Regions from separate parts of the Acidovorax sp. K2F genome, predicted to be linked through region 2. Evidence: riboswitches for the same ligand, from Rfam matches in the RefSeq annotation. Region 2 holds a riboswitch; the other holds the start of a gene.
What was found. A riboswitch is a leader RNA that binds a small molecule or an ion and turns the genes downstream of it on or off. The one in region 2 is predicted to bind S-adenosylhomocysteine.
Positions count from the first base shown of each region.

Region 1: another riboswitch for S-adenosylhomocysteine. It lies ahead of ahcY (adenosylhomocysteinase); the one in region 2 lies ahead of metH (methionine synthase).

Region 1 covers NZ_JAOBSQ010000052.1:31,925-37,945, reverse strand. The annotation lists gene N4G42_RS20720 (peptide chain release factor 3) at 1-1,291, opposite strand, end outside; S-adenosyl-L-homocysteine riboswitch at 1,468-1,547, shown strand; gene ahcY (adenosylhomocysteinase) at 1,621-3,054, shown strand; gene N4G42_RS20710 (TlyA family RNA methyltransferase) at 3,205-4,191, shown strand; gene metF (methylenetetrahydrofolate reductase [NAD(P)H]) at 4,188-5,039, shown strand; gene N4G42_RS20700 (septal ring lytic transglycosylase RlpA family protein) at 5,216-5,602, shown strand; gene N4G42_RS20695 (23S rRNA (adenine(2030)-N(6))-methyltransferase RlmJ) at 5,636-6,021, opposite strand, start outside.
Region 2 covers NZ_JAOBSQ010000001.1:228,086-234,106, forward strand. The annotation lists gene N4G42_RS01100 (GlxA family transcriptional regulator) at 1-321, opposite strand, end outside; gene N4G42_RS01105 (MBL fold metallo-hydrolase) at 420-1,256, shown strand; gene N4G42_RS01110 (LysR family transcriptional regulator) at 1,290-2,231, opposite strand; gene N4G42_RS01115 (PACE efflux transporter) at 2,306-2,758, shown strand; gene N4G42_RS01120 (hypothetical protein) at 2,850-3,605, shown strand; S-adenosyl-L-homocysteine riboswitch at 3,647-3,746, shown strand; gene metH (methionine synthase) at 3,767-6,021, shown strand, end outside.

The DNA.
Region 1 (6,021 bases), on a different contig from region 2:
CCTGGATCGCGCCTTCCTCGCCCAGCTGGGCCAGGCCCTGCTGGAGCTGTTTGGTGCGCAGTGGGTTCTTGAGCACCACGGTCATGAACATTTCTGGCGCGAAGAAGGGCAGGCCGGTGAACTGCAGGTTGGCGCCGTCGGTGATGGTGTCGCCCAGCTGCACGCCGCCGTGCGTGGTGAAGCCGATGATGTCGCCCGCGTAGGCTTCTTCGACCGCCTCGCGGCGCTGCGACATGAAGGTGACGACTGAGGTGGGGCGCAGCTCCTTGGCGGTGCGCTGCACCTTGAGCTTCATGCCCGGCGTGTACTTGCCGCTCGCCACGCGCACGAAGGCGATGCGGTCGCGGTGGTTGGCGTCCATGTTGGCTTGCACCTTGAACACCACGCCAGCAAAGCCTTCGTCTTCGGGCTGGATGGTCTTGACCACGGGCTGTTTGTTGACTTCGAGCGTGCTCACGCGCGGGCCAGGTGGCGGTGCCATGTCTACCAGTGCGTCCAGCACCTCCATCACCCCGAAGTTGTTCACGCCGGAGCCAAAGAACACAGGGGTCAGCTTGCCGGCCAGGAAGGCCTCGTGGTCCCATGCGGGGGATGCGCCCACGGCCAGTTCCATACTCTCCAGCGCGGCGTCAAACTCGGCGCCGAAGCGCGCGCGCAGTGTGGTTTCATCCGACAGAGGTATGGATTCAAAGTCCTGCGGGCGGCGTTCGCTGCCGGACTCGAACACCGTCATGGTCTTGGTGCGCAGGTTGATGATGCCGCCGAAGGCCTTGCCCTGGCCTACGGGCCAGGTCATGGGGCAGCAGGGCATGCCCAGCTCGCGCTCCACTTCGTCCATGATGTCCAGCGGGTCGCGCACTTCGCGGTCCATCTTGTTGACGAAGGTAATGATGGGCGTGTCGCGCTGGCGGCAGACTTCGATCAGGCGGCGCGTCTGCGCTTCCACACCGTTGGCAGCGTCGATCACCATCAGCGCCGAATCGACGGCGGTGAGCACGCGGTAGGTATCTTCCGAGAAGTCCTTGTGGCCGGGCGTGTCGAGCAGGTTGATGACATGCTCGCGGTAGAGCATCTGCATGACCGACGAGGCCACCGAGATGCCGCGCTGCTTTTCAATTTCCATCCAGTCTGACGTGGCGTGGCGGCTGGCCTTGCGGCCCTTCACGGCGCCGGCGATCTGGATCGCGCCCGAGAACAGCAGCAGCTTTTCGGTCAGCGTGGTCTTACCCGCATCGGGGTGGGAAATGATGGCAAAGGTGCGGCGGCGCCGGGTTTCTGGGGCGTAGGACACAGGGGTTCCTGAATGGGATGGAGCGGGGCAGCGTGCCCTGCACAAGAATCTGGGGGCGGGGCCTGCGGGGAGGCCACGAGGTCTGCGGTCGCGGGATTTTACTGTTCCGTGCAAGGCTCGGGGATGGATTGCCCCGCTGGCGTAGCGCCGGGCGAGCACTTGCTTTTATAATCCGGCGATCCGAGGAGCGTTGCAGCGTCCCCAGCGTAGGCGGGGCGTGAGGCTCGGAGTCATCTAGCAACGACGCTCATCCACTTCGCGTGCGGTGAGTCGTATCGACCATCCCCTTCGCGCAGTGGCTTTTCAAACATGCTTTGGAGCACACCATCATGAACGCACGCGTCAACGCCCCGGTCAACACCGACTGCATCATTGCCGACATCGGCCTGGCCGAATGGGGCCGCAAAGAGATCCGCATCGCCGAAACGGAAATGCCTGGCCTGATGGCCATCCGCGAAGAATTCGCCGCCAAGCAGCCGCTCAAGGGTGCGCGCATCACCGGCTCGTTGCACATGACGATCCAGACCGCCGTGCTGATCGAAACCCTGCAGGCGCTGGGTGCACAAGTGCGCTGGGCATCGTGCAACATCTTCTCCACACAAGACCACGCCGCAGCCGCGATTGCTGCCGCTGGCACGCCCGTGTTCGCCATCAAGGGCGAAACCCTGGCGGAATACTGGGACTACACCCACCGCATCTTTGACTTCGGCGCTGCCGGTACCGAGGGCGAAGGTCCCAATATGATCCTGGACGACGGCGGTGATGCCACGCTGCTGATGCACCTGGGCAAGCGCGCCGAAAAGGATGCATCACTGATCGCCAACCCGACCAGCGAAGAAGAAACCTGCCTGTTCAACGCCATCAAGGCCAAGCTGGCCGTGGATCCGACCTGGTACAGCCGCAAGAGCGCCCACATCATCGGCGTGACCGAAGAAACCACCACCGGCGTATTGCGCCTGAACGAAATGGCCGCCAAGGGCAGCCTGATGTTCCGTGCCATCAACGTGAACGATTCGGTGACCAAGTCCAAGTTCGACAACCTGTACGGTTGCCGCGAATCGCTGGTGGACTCCATCAAGCGCGCCACCGATGTGATGATCGCCGGCAAGGTCGCCTGCGTGGCGGGCTACGGTGACGTGGGCAAGGGCTCTGCCCAGGCGCTGCGTGCCCTGAGCGCCCAGGTGTGGGTCACCGAGATCGACCCCATCAATGCCCTGCAGGCCGCAATGGAAGGCTACAAGGTCGTGACGATGGAATACGCTGCCGACAAGTGCGACATCTTCGTGTCTGCCACCGGCAACAAGAACGTGATCCGCTACGAGCACATGGCCGCCATGAAGGACGAAGCCATCGTGTGCAACATCGGTCACTTCGACAACGAGATCGATGTGGCTTCGCTGGAGAAGCTGCAGTGGGACGAGATCAAGCCCCAGGTGGACCATGTCATCTTCCCTGACGGCAAGAAGATCACGCTGCTGGCCAAGGGCCGCTTGGTGAACCTGGGTTGCGCCACTGGCCACCCCAGCTTCGTGATGAGTTCCAGTTTCGCCAACCAGACCATCGCGCAGATCGAGCTGTTCACCAAGCAGGACGAGTACCAGGCTGGCAAGGTCTATGTGCTGCCGAAGCACCTCGACGAGAAAGTGGCGCGCCTGCACCTCAAGAAGGTGGGCGCCATGCTGACCGAACTCACTGACGAGCAGGCCGCCTACATCGGCGTGTCCAAGCAAGGCCCCTACAAGGCCAACACCTACCGCTACTGATCCCTGTGCAGCGCGCCCCGGCGACGGGGCGCGCGCACGGTGGTCTGGCGCCGTTGCTCGGAGCAATGTCTGATTGCTCTTTAATTGATAGCTGCTGGCGCATGATTCACTAGCGCTACCAGCCGATTTGACTCTAAAAGGATGGGCGCGATGCGCGCAGATGTATTTTTGGTGGAGCGTGGCCACGCTGCCACGCGCTCGCAGGCGCAGCGCCTGATTGCCTCGGGCGTGCAGTGGCGCCTGTCGCCGCTGGCGCCCTGGCAGAAGGTGGTGAAGAACGGCGACGACATTCCGTCAGTGGCCGAGGTGCAGCTGCTGGACGATGCAGAAGCCAAGTACATCTCGCGCGGCGGGCTCAAGCTGGAAGGCGCGCTCAAGGCGCTGGGCCTGTCGGTGGCTGGCCTGCGGTGCCTGGATGTCGGGCAGAGCACAGGCGGCTTTACCGACTGCCTGCTTCAGCAGGGCGCTGCCCAGGTGATTGGGGTGGACGTGGGCCACGCCCAGTTGCACGACCGGCTGCGCAGCGATCTGCGTGTGGTGTGTGTGGAGGGCGTCAATGCCCGCTCGCTCACTCCCGATGCGTTGGTGCAGGCTTGTGAGATGGCCTTGTCCGAAGTCATCGTGCCCGAAGAGGACAACGAGACCCAACCCGAGGCACCCTACAGCTGGATGCGCAACGGCGGCTTGGTGGACGAGGCGTACGACGACAGCGACGACGCCAAGGACCAGGACATTGAGGCCTTCAAGTCCGAGCGCGCGCAGCGCGCCCAGGGAACGCTGCCGGTGGAGCGCCGCCGCCGGCCCGAGTGCGCTGATGTGGACATCACACCCAGTTTTGCGCTGGTGACCGGTGACCTGTCTTTCATCTCGCTCACCCTGGTGTTGCCTGCGTTGGTGCCGTTGCTGGCGCCCCAGAGCGACCTGGTCATGCTGGTCAAGCCGCAGTTCGAGCTGCAACCCGGGCAGGTGGGCAAGGGCGGTATCGTGCGCGATGAGTCCTTGTATGCGGTGGTGGAGCAGCGCATCCGCGATTGCTGCGCCGCGTTGGGCCTGGAGGTGTTGGCGTGGATCGATAGTCCCATCCAGGGCGGCGATGGCAACCGAGAATTTTTTGTACACGCAAGGAGAGCCGCATGAATGCAGCCCACGCGCAAGGCACCGGGTTCCCGGTGAGTTTCGAGTTTTTTCCGCCCAAGACGCCTGAAGGTGCCGACAAGCTGCGCGTGGCACGCCAGCAGCTGTATGCCCTGCACCCCGACTTCTGCTCGGTGACCTATGGCGCAGGGGGCTCCACGCAAGAAGGCACCTTCGGCACGGTGCGCGAGATCCTGTCCGAAGGCGTGGGTGCCGCCTCGCACTTTTCGTGCATCGGGGCCACGCGCCAGTCGGTGCGCGAGCAGCTGGCCACACTCAAGGCCATGGGTGTCAAGCGTCTGGTGGCACTGCGCGGCGACCTGCCCAGCGGCTATGGCGCGGGCGGCGAGTTCCAGTACGCCAGCGATCTGGTGGCCTTCATCCGCGCCGAAACGGGCCGGGACTTCCACATTGAAGTGGCAGCCTACCCCGAGGTGCATCCCCAGGCCAGGTCGCCCGAGGCGGACCTGCAGGCCTATGTGACCAAGGTGCAGGCGGGCGCGGACTCCGCGATCACCCAGTACTTCTACAACAGCGACGCGTATTTCCGCTTCGTTGAAGACGCTCACCAGGCGGGTGCCGACGTACCGGTGGTGCCGGGCATCATGCCGATTTCCAGCTCCACGCAGCTGATGCGGTTTTCGGATGCCTGTGGTGCCGAGATTCCGCGCTGGATCCGCCTGCGGCTGCAGGCGTTTGGGGACGACACCGCCAGCATCAAGGCGTTTGGCCTGGATGTGGTGACCGACCTGTGCGACCAGCTGCGCAGTGCCGGCGTGCCCGCGCTGCACTTCTACACCATGAACCAAAGCGCCGCGACGCTGGAGATCTGTCGCCGGCTGGGGATCTGATGGCGGGGGGCACACAGCCTCCCGGGGCCCATCGCGGCGCTGCCCTGCGGGGGCTGCTGCGGCGAGCGGTGGGTCTGTGGCTGCTGTGCAGCGCTTGCACTGCTGTTCAAGCCCAGGGGTTGCAGGCAGAGCCGGATGCGCTGGCCCCTAATCTCTTGTCCGTGCCGGGCGAGGCCATGCTGATGGATCCCCCGGCCAAACCGGAACCCAGCACTCCTGCCGGGTCGCCGCTCAGCCTGGAGGCGGATGAGGTGGGCCTTGCCTCATGGTACGGGGCGCAGTTCCACCGGCGGCGCACTGCCAGCGGGGAGCTGTTTGACATGCGAGCGCTCACGGCCGCGCACCCCACGCTGCCCTTTGGCTCACGCGTGTGCGTACGCAGCCAGGCCACCGGGCGCACGGTGATCGTGCGCATCAACGACCGTGGCCCGCACACCCGCAACCGGGTGATTGACCTGAGCCGGGGCGCCGCCGAGGCGCTGGGCATGGTGGGCCTGGGGCTCAAGCCGGTGGAGCTGTTCGCCCTGCAGGACGACGACAAGGACTGCCCGGCGGCGCCTTGACGCCAGGCTTTGAACAGGTTCTTGGGAGGCCGGTCAGCCGCCCGATTCGAGCGTGTGGGTGGCGTGTTTGTCCTGCGCCAGCAGCTCGGCCATCTGGGGCAAGGCGTCTTTGAGCGCGGCCTTCAGCGTGTAGGGCGGGTTGATCAGGAACATGCCGCTGGCGGGCAGGCCTGGGCGCTTGGTGTCGCCGGTGACGGTTTCCGTGATCTTGCTTGACTTGACGGTGAGCGTGGCGTGCAGCCAGCTTTTGCCCGCCTTGGTGGCCAGCGTTTTCAGGCGGCGGGGCAGGTCGTGGGCTTCGGGGCGCGGAATGATGGGGTACCAGAACGCATAGGTGCCCGTGGCAAAACGCTTGAGCGAGTCGGCCGCCATGTCGAGCACCTTGGCGTAGTCGCTCTTGATTTCATAGCTGGGATCGC
Region 2 (6,021 bases):
CAAGGCCTGTACCACCGGGGCCAGCTGCTGCAGCGGCCCCTGCAGCTGGTCGGGCGACGAGAGCCACAGGCCCGGCACCAGCACCACATCGGCCTCGGCATGCTGCAGCGCCACGGTGGGGGCCAGCGCAGGGCCTTGCCAGGTGGGCACGGGCGACAGGTCCACGCCCGCCCAGCAGATGTCCATCACGCTGGCCTGCGCGCGCAGGTTGGCGGCGCGTGCCATGTCCGCCGCCGCAAACAGGCCGGCGGGCATGCAGCCCGGGTAGAGCAGCAGCGCCACGCGCAGGGGCGGCTGGGGTGGAGAGGTCGGTGAAACCATGGGTGGCTTAAAACGGAAAGAAATTGTCAATCTGCGCCATTTTCGGGGGAGGCCTGCTTTTCAACAATGGCAACACCCCCTTCCCACTGAAAGCCCCCATGCTCATCACCCAATTGCGCAATGCCACCGTCCTGCTGGAGTTCCAGCACGCGGGCCGCCCGGTCGGCCTGCTGGTGGACCCCATGCTCGCGCCCCGGGGCAGCCTGCCCGCGCTGCGCTACCTGGGCACCCGGCGCCAGCGCAACCCTCTGGTGGACTTGCCCGCCGAGGCCGACGCGGCGCTGCAGCGCGTGACCCACGCGCTCATCACCCATTGCCAGCGTGGGCACTTTGACCACCTGGACCGCGCGGGCAAGCAGTTTCTGCGCGAGCGCCAGATTCCCGTCCTGTGCATGCCGCGCGACGCTGCCTACCTGGCGCAGCGCGGCCTGAAGGTGCTGCCGCTGGCGGGCGAGGGCCGCCAGCCCTTTGCGCTGGGCGGGCAGGTCACGCCCGTGGCCTGCACCCACGGCCGGGGCTGGGTGGCGCGCTTCATGGAGCACGGCCACGGCTACCTGCTGGAGCTGCCGGGCGAGCCCAGCGTGTACTTGGCGGGCGACACGGTGCTGACGCCCCCAGTGCGCGACTGCCTGCGGCGTCTGCACCCCGGTGTGGCCGTGCTGCCCGCCGGTGGCGCCCGGTTCGACCTGGGCGCGGACATCCTGATGGACGCCGCCGAGGTCGCACAGGCTGCCGCACTGACGACGGGCGCCGTGGTGGTCAACCACCTGGAGGCCCTGGACCACTGCCCCACCACCCGTGCCCAGGTGCACGCCCTGGCGCAGCGCGGCGGGTGGGCGCACCGCCTGTGGGTGCCCGAGGACGGCGAGTGTCGGCACTACCCCGGGCCCACCGTCGAAAGTAATGCTATGAATTTAGTAGCTACAACAGCATGATCGACTAGCGCTACCGCCCAAAAAGGCCGTAAATCACGCCAGCTCGGCCTCCAGCGCCCGCTGGTCCCGCATCAGCGCCACAAACCGCGCAGCGCCCAGGCCCAGCGGCCGCTCCTTGGACCACACCACGTCCACCCACAGCGCGGTGCCGTTGCTCAGGTTCTCGAACGGCATTTCCACCAGCCGCCCTGCCTCGATGCGTGACTGCACCAGCGCGCGCGGCTGCCAGCCCCAGCCCAGGCCGGCTTCGATGAGGCCCAGCGCGGCCAGGTGGTTGTCGGTGCGCCAGTGGTGGCGGGCAAATACAAAGCGCGGGTCGGTCTGTGCCAAGTCGCGGCTGGCCACCACGATCTGGCGCGTGGTGGTCAGGTGCTCTTCGCGCAGCATGGCGTCCTTCGTTGGGGCACCCCGTGCCTGGGCGGCGGCACGGGCGGCCACCAGCACCGGGTGCTGCGGCGCCATCACCGCCACCAGGGTTTCGGTGCCCACCTCCTGAAAGCCCTCGCGCCCGTCGATGCTGGGCCGCTCGAACACCAGCGCCAGCTGCGCGCGGCCGCTGTGCAGCAGCGCCAGCGCATCCACCTGCGGCGCGGCCAGCACCTCGATCTGGAGCAGCGGGTGCTCTTGCGCCAATGCCGCCAGCGCCTCCGTCCAGCGCGAGGCCAGCAGCTCGGGCGCAATGGCCAGCGTGAGCCGCTCCTCCAGCCCCTGGGTGAGCGCCAGCGCCTGGGCGTTGAGCTGCTGCAGCTGGCCCGCCAGCAGCCGGGCCTGGGGCTCCAGCGCGCGGGCGGCGGCGGTGGGGCGGGGCTCGCGTCCGCTGCGGTCAAACAGCTGCACATCCAACTCGGCCTCCAGGTGGGCGATGGTCATGCTCACGGCCGACGGCACACGCGACAAGGCCCGCGCGGCGGCCGAGAACGAGCCGTGGTCGAGCACGGTCAGAAACACCTGCACGCTGTCAGAGTTGAAGGCCATGGCGGTTTAATCTATCAATAAAACTGAAACAAGCTGACTTTATATGTCAGTGAGGCGAATATAAAGTACTGGCCATGGACAAGACACCCACTTTTTTTGGCCTGCAAGGCGTCAAGCGCCGCGTGATCTACGTGACCCTGTACGAGCTGATCGCCATCGGCGCCGCCACGGTGGGCCTGGCGCTGCTCACGGGCCAGGGCGCGGGGCATTCGAGCGTGGTGGCGGTGGCAGCCTCGGTGATCGCCATCGTCTGGAACATCGTCTTCAACTGGGCGTTCGAGCGCTGGGAGGCACGCCAGCCCGTGCGCGGGCGCAGCGTGGCGCGGCGCGTGGCGCACGCCATCGGGTTCGAGGGCGGCCTGGTGTTCACGCTGGTGCCGCTGTTTGCCTGGTGGTTTGGCGTGAGCCTGTGGCACGCGTTCGTGATGGACCTGGGGCTTATCGTGTTCTTCCTTTGTTACACCTTTGTCTTCAACTGGGTGTTTGACCACCTGTTCGGCCTGCCCGCGTCGGCCATGGCGGCGTAGTAACAACAGCCCCGAGCGCGCTTCTTCAAACAATGTCAACCGCCGTTCGCCGGCGGGCTGGGGCGCTCAGCCGCCACCCATAATCGGCCCCATGCGAGGGCCGTTTTTATTGCTGCTGCGGGGTTTGCGGGGTCGGTGGGCTGGCATGGCGGCCTGCTGCGTGCTGGCAGGCTGTGCCAGCAACGCCCCCACCCCGCGCGGCGAGGTGAAAGGTGCACCCACCCATGCCGCCGAACTGGCCCAGTCCGATGCCAACCGCATGGCCACCCTGGCCATGCAGGAAAACCTGGACGGCCTGCTGCGCCTGGCCGATAAGCTCTACCGCCGCAACCCTGGCGAATGGCGCAAGGGCGCCGCCACCAGCCGCGAACAGGCGCTGGAGCAGCTGCGCACCGCCGTGCTGCAGCGCCAGCCCTGGGCCCCACTGCAGGGCCGCCGCGACATCGCCGCCATGGCGCTTGCCCTGGCACCCGAGTTCGCAGGCGACCGCGTGGCGGCCTTCATTTACGCCACGGCCGACATGATCGTTACCGCCCACGGCGGCAAGACCGAGTTCTTCTTGCTCGACGGCATGGATGCCCAGCACCTCTACAACGCCGCGCGCAACGTCGAGACCGCCGTGTGGCTGCTGGCGCAGCGCCGCAACCCCCAAGGCCAGCCCCTGCTACTGGCCGACGAGATCGGCCAGCAGGGCCGCAACCTGAGCTTCGAGCGCGAGTTCGGCAAGATCATCGCGCGGCTGGACCTGCTGGCCGCGTTCACCACCGAAAAGTACCGCCGCGCTGCCATCAGTTACGTGCAGGGCATTGTGGGCGGTACCTTTTTGCAATTCCTGCCGGTGCGTTGATGCGGCGAACGCCAGCTCGTATCACCCGGTAAAATCCGCATCTGCCCAAGGAGCGTTGCAGCGGCCTCTCACCACGACGGGGCCGTCAGGCTTGGGTACCCAAAAGCTATTCAAGCCCCACCGCAACGACGCTCACCTGTTTTTCTGCTGCCCCTGCACAGGTGAGTCCTATGTCCGTGTCTGCCCCGTCCATCTCCCCCATGAAGCTGTCCGGCCTGGAGCCCGTCTCCATCGGCGAGGGCACGCTGTTCGTCAACATCGGCGAGCGCACCAACGTCACCGGCTCCAAGGCGTTTGCGCGCATGATCTTGAACGGCCAGTACGAAGAGGCCCTGGCCGTGGCGCGCCAGCAGGTAGAGAACGGCGCCCAGGTCATCGACATCAACATGGACGAGGCCATGCTCGACAGCAAGGCCGCCATGGTGCGCTTCCTGCAGCTGATCGCCTCCGAGCCTGACATCGCCCGCGTGCCCATCATGGTGGACTCCTCCAAGTGGGAGGTGATCGAAGCCGGTCTGCGCTGCATCCAGGGCAAGGGCATCGTCAACTCCATCAGCATGAAAGAGGGCGTGGAGAAGTTCAAGCACGAGGCGCGCCTCGTCAAGCGCTATGGCGCTGCGGCCGTGGTGATGGCGTTTGACGAAGTGGGCCAGGCCGACACTTACGCGCGCAAGATCGAGATCTGCGAACGTGCCTACCGCGTGTTGGTCGATGAGGTGGGCTTTCCGCCCGAAGACATCATCTTCGACCCCAACATCTTTGCGGTGGCCACCGGTATCGAGGAGCACAACAACTACGCGGTCGACTTCATCGAGGCCGTGCGTTGGATCAAGCAGAACCTGCCGGGCGCCAAGGTGTCGGGCGGTGTGTCGAATGTGTCGTTCAGCTTCCGCGGCAACGACCCGGTGCGCGAGGCCATCCACACCGTGTTCCTGTACCACGCCATCCAGGCGGGCATGGACATGGGCATCGTCAACGCGGGCATGGTGGGCGTGTACGACGACCTGGAGCCCGTGCTGCGTGAGCGTGTGGAAGACGTGGTGCTCAACCGCCGCCCCGACGCGGGTGAGCGCCTGGTGGAGATCGCCGAAACCGCCAAGAGCGGCGCCAAGGACGAGAGCAAGAAGCTCGAATGGCGCGGAACGCCCGAGCACCCCAAGACCGTGGGCGAGCGCCTGTCGCACGCGCTGGTGCATGGCATCACCGACTTCATCACCGAAGACACCGAAGAGGCCTACCGCGCCATCCTGGCCAAGGGTGGGCGCCCGCTGCACGTGATCGAAGGCCCGCTCATGGACGGCATGAACGTGGTGGGCGATCTGTTCGGCGCGGGCAAGATGTTCCTGCCCCAGGTGGTGAAAAGCGCGCGCGTGATGAAGCAGGCCGTGGCCCACCTGATCCCCTACATCGAAGAAGAAAAGCGCCAGGACGAACTGGCAGGGCGTGATGTGCGCAGCAAGGGCAAGATCATCATCGCCACTGTGAAAGGCGATGTGCACGACATCGGCAAGAACATCGTCACCGTGGTCCTGCAGTGCAACAACTTTGAGGTGGTGAACATGGGCGTGATGGTGCCCTGCCACGAGATTTTGGCGCGCGCCAAGGTCGAGGGGGCCGACATCGTGGGCCTGTCGGGCCTGATCACCCCCAGCCTCGAAGAGATGCAGTACGTGGCCGGCGAGATGCAGAAGGACGACCACTTCCGCATCAAGAAGATCCCGCTGCTCATCGGTGGCGCCACCACCAGCCGCGTGCACACCGCCGTCAAGATCGCTCCGCATTACGAAGGCCCTGTGGTCTACGTGCCCGATGCGTCCCGCAGCGTGAGCGTGGCGCAAAGCCTGCTGGGCGACGGCGTGCAGAGCTACGTGGATGAGCTGAACGCCGACTACGACAAGGTGCGCACCCAGCACGCCAACAAAAAGGCCACACCCCTGTGGCCCTTGGCCAAGATCCGCGCCAACAAGACGCCGATCGACTGGTCGGCCTACCAGCCCGCCGTGCCCCGCGCGCTGGGCCGCCGCGTGTTCAAGAACTTCGACCTGGCCGAGCTGGCCAAGTACATCGACTGGGGCCCGTTCTTCCAGACCTGGGACCTGGCCGGCCCGTACCCCGCCATCCTCACCGACGAGATCGTGGGCGTGGAAGCCACGCGTGTGTTTGCCGATGGGCAGGCCATGCTCAAGAAGATCATCGAAGGCCGGTGGCTCACGGCCAGCGGCGTGATGGCCCTGCTGCCCGCCAACAGCGTGAACGATGACGACATCGAGTTCTACACCGACGACACCCGCACCGAAGTGGCCATGACCTGGTACGGCCTGCGCCAGCAGGCCGAGAAACACACCATCGACGGCGTGACCCGCCCCAGCCGCTGCCTGGCCGACTTTGTGGCGCCCAAGTCCAGCGGCATTGCCGA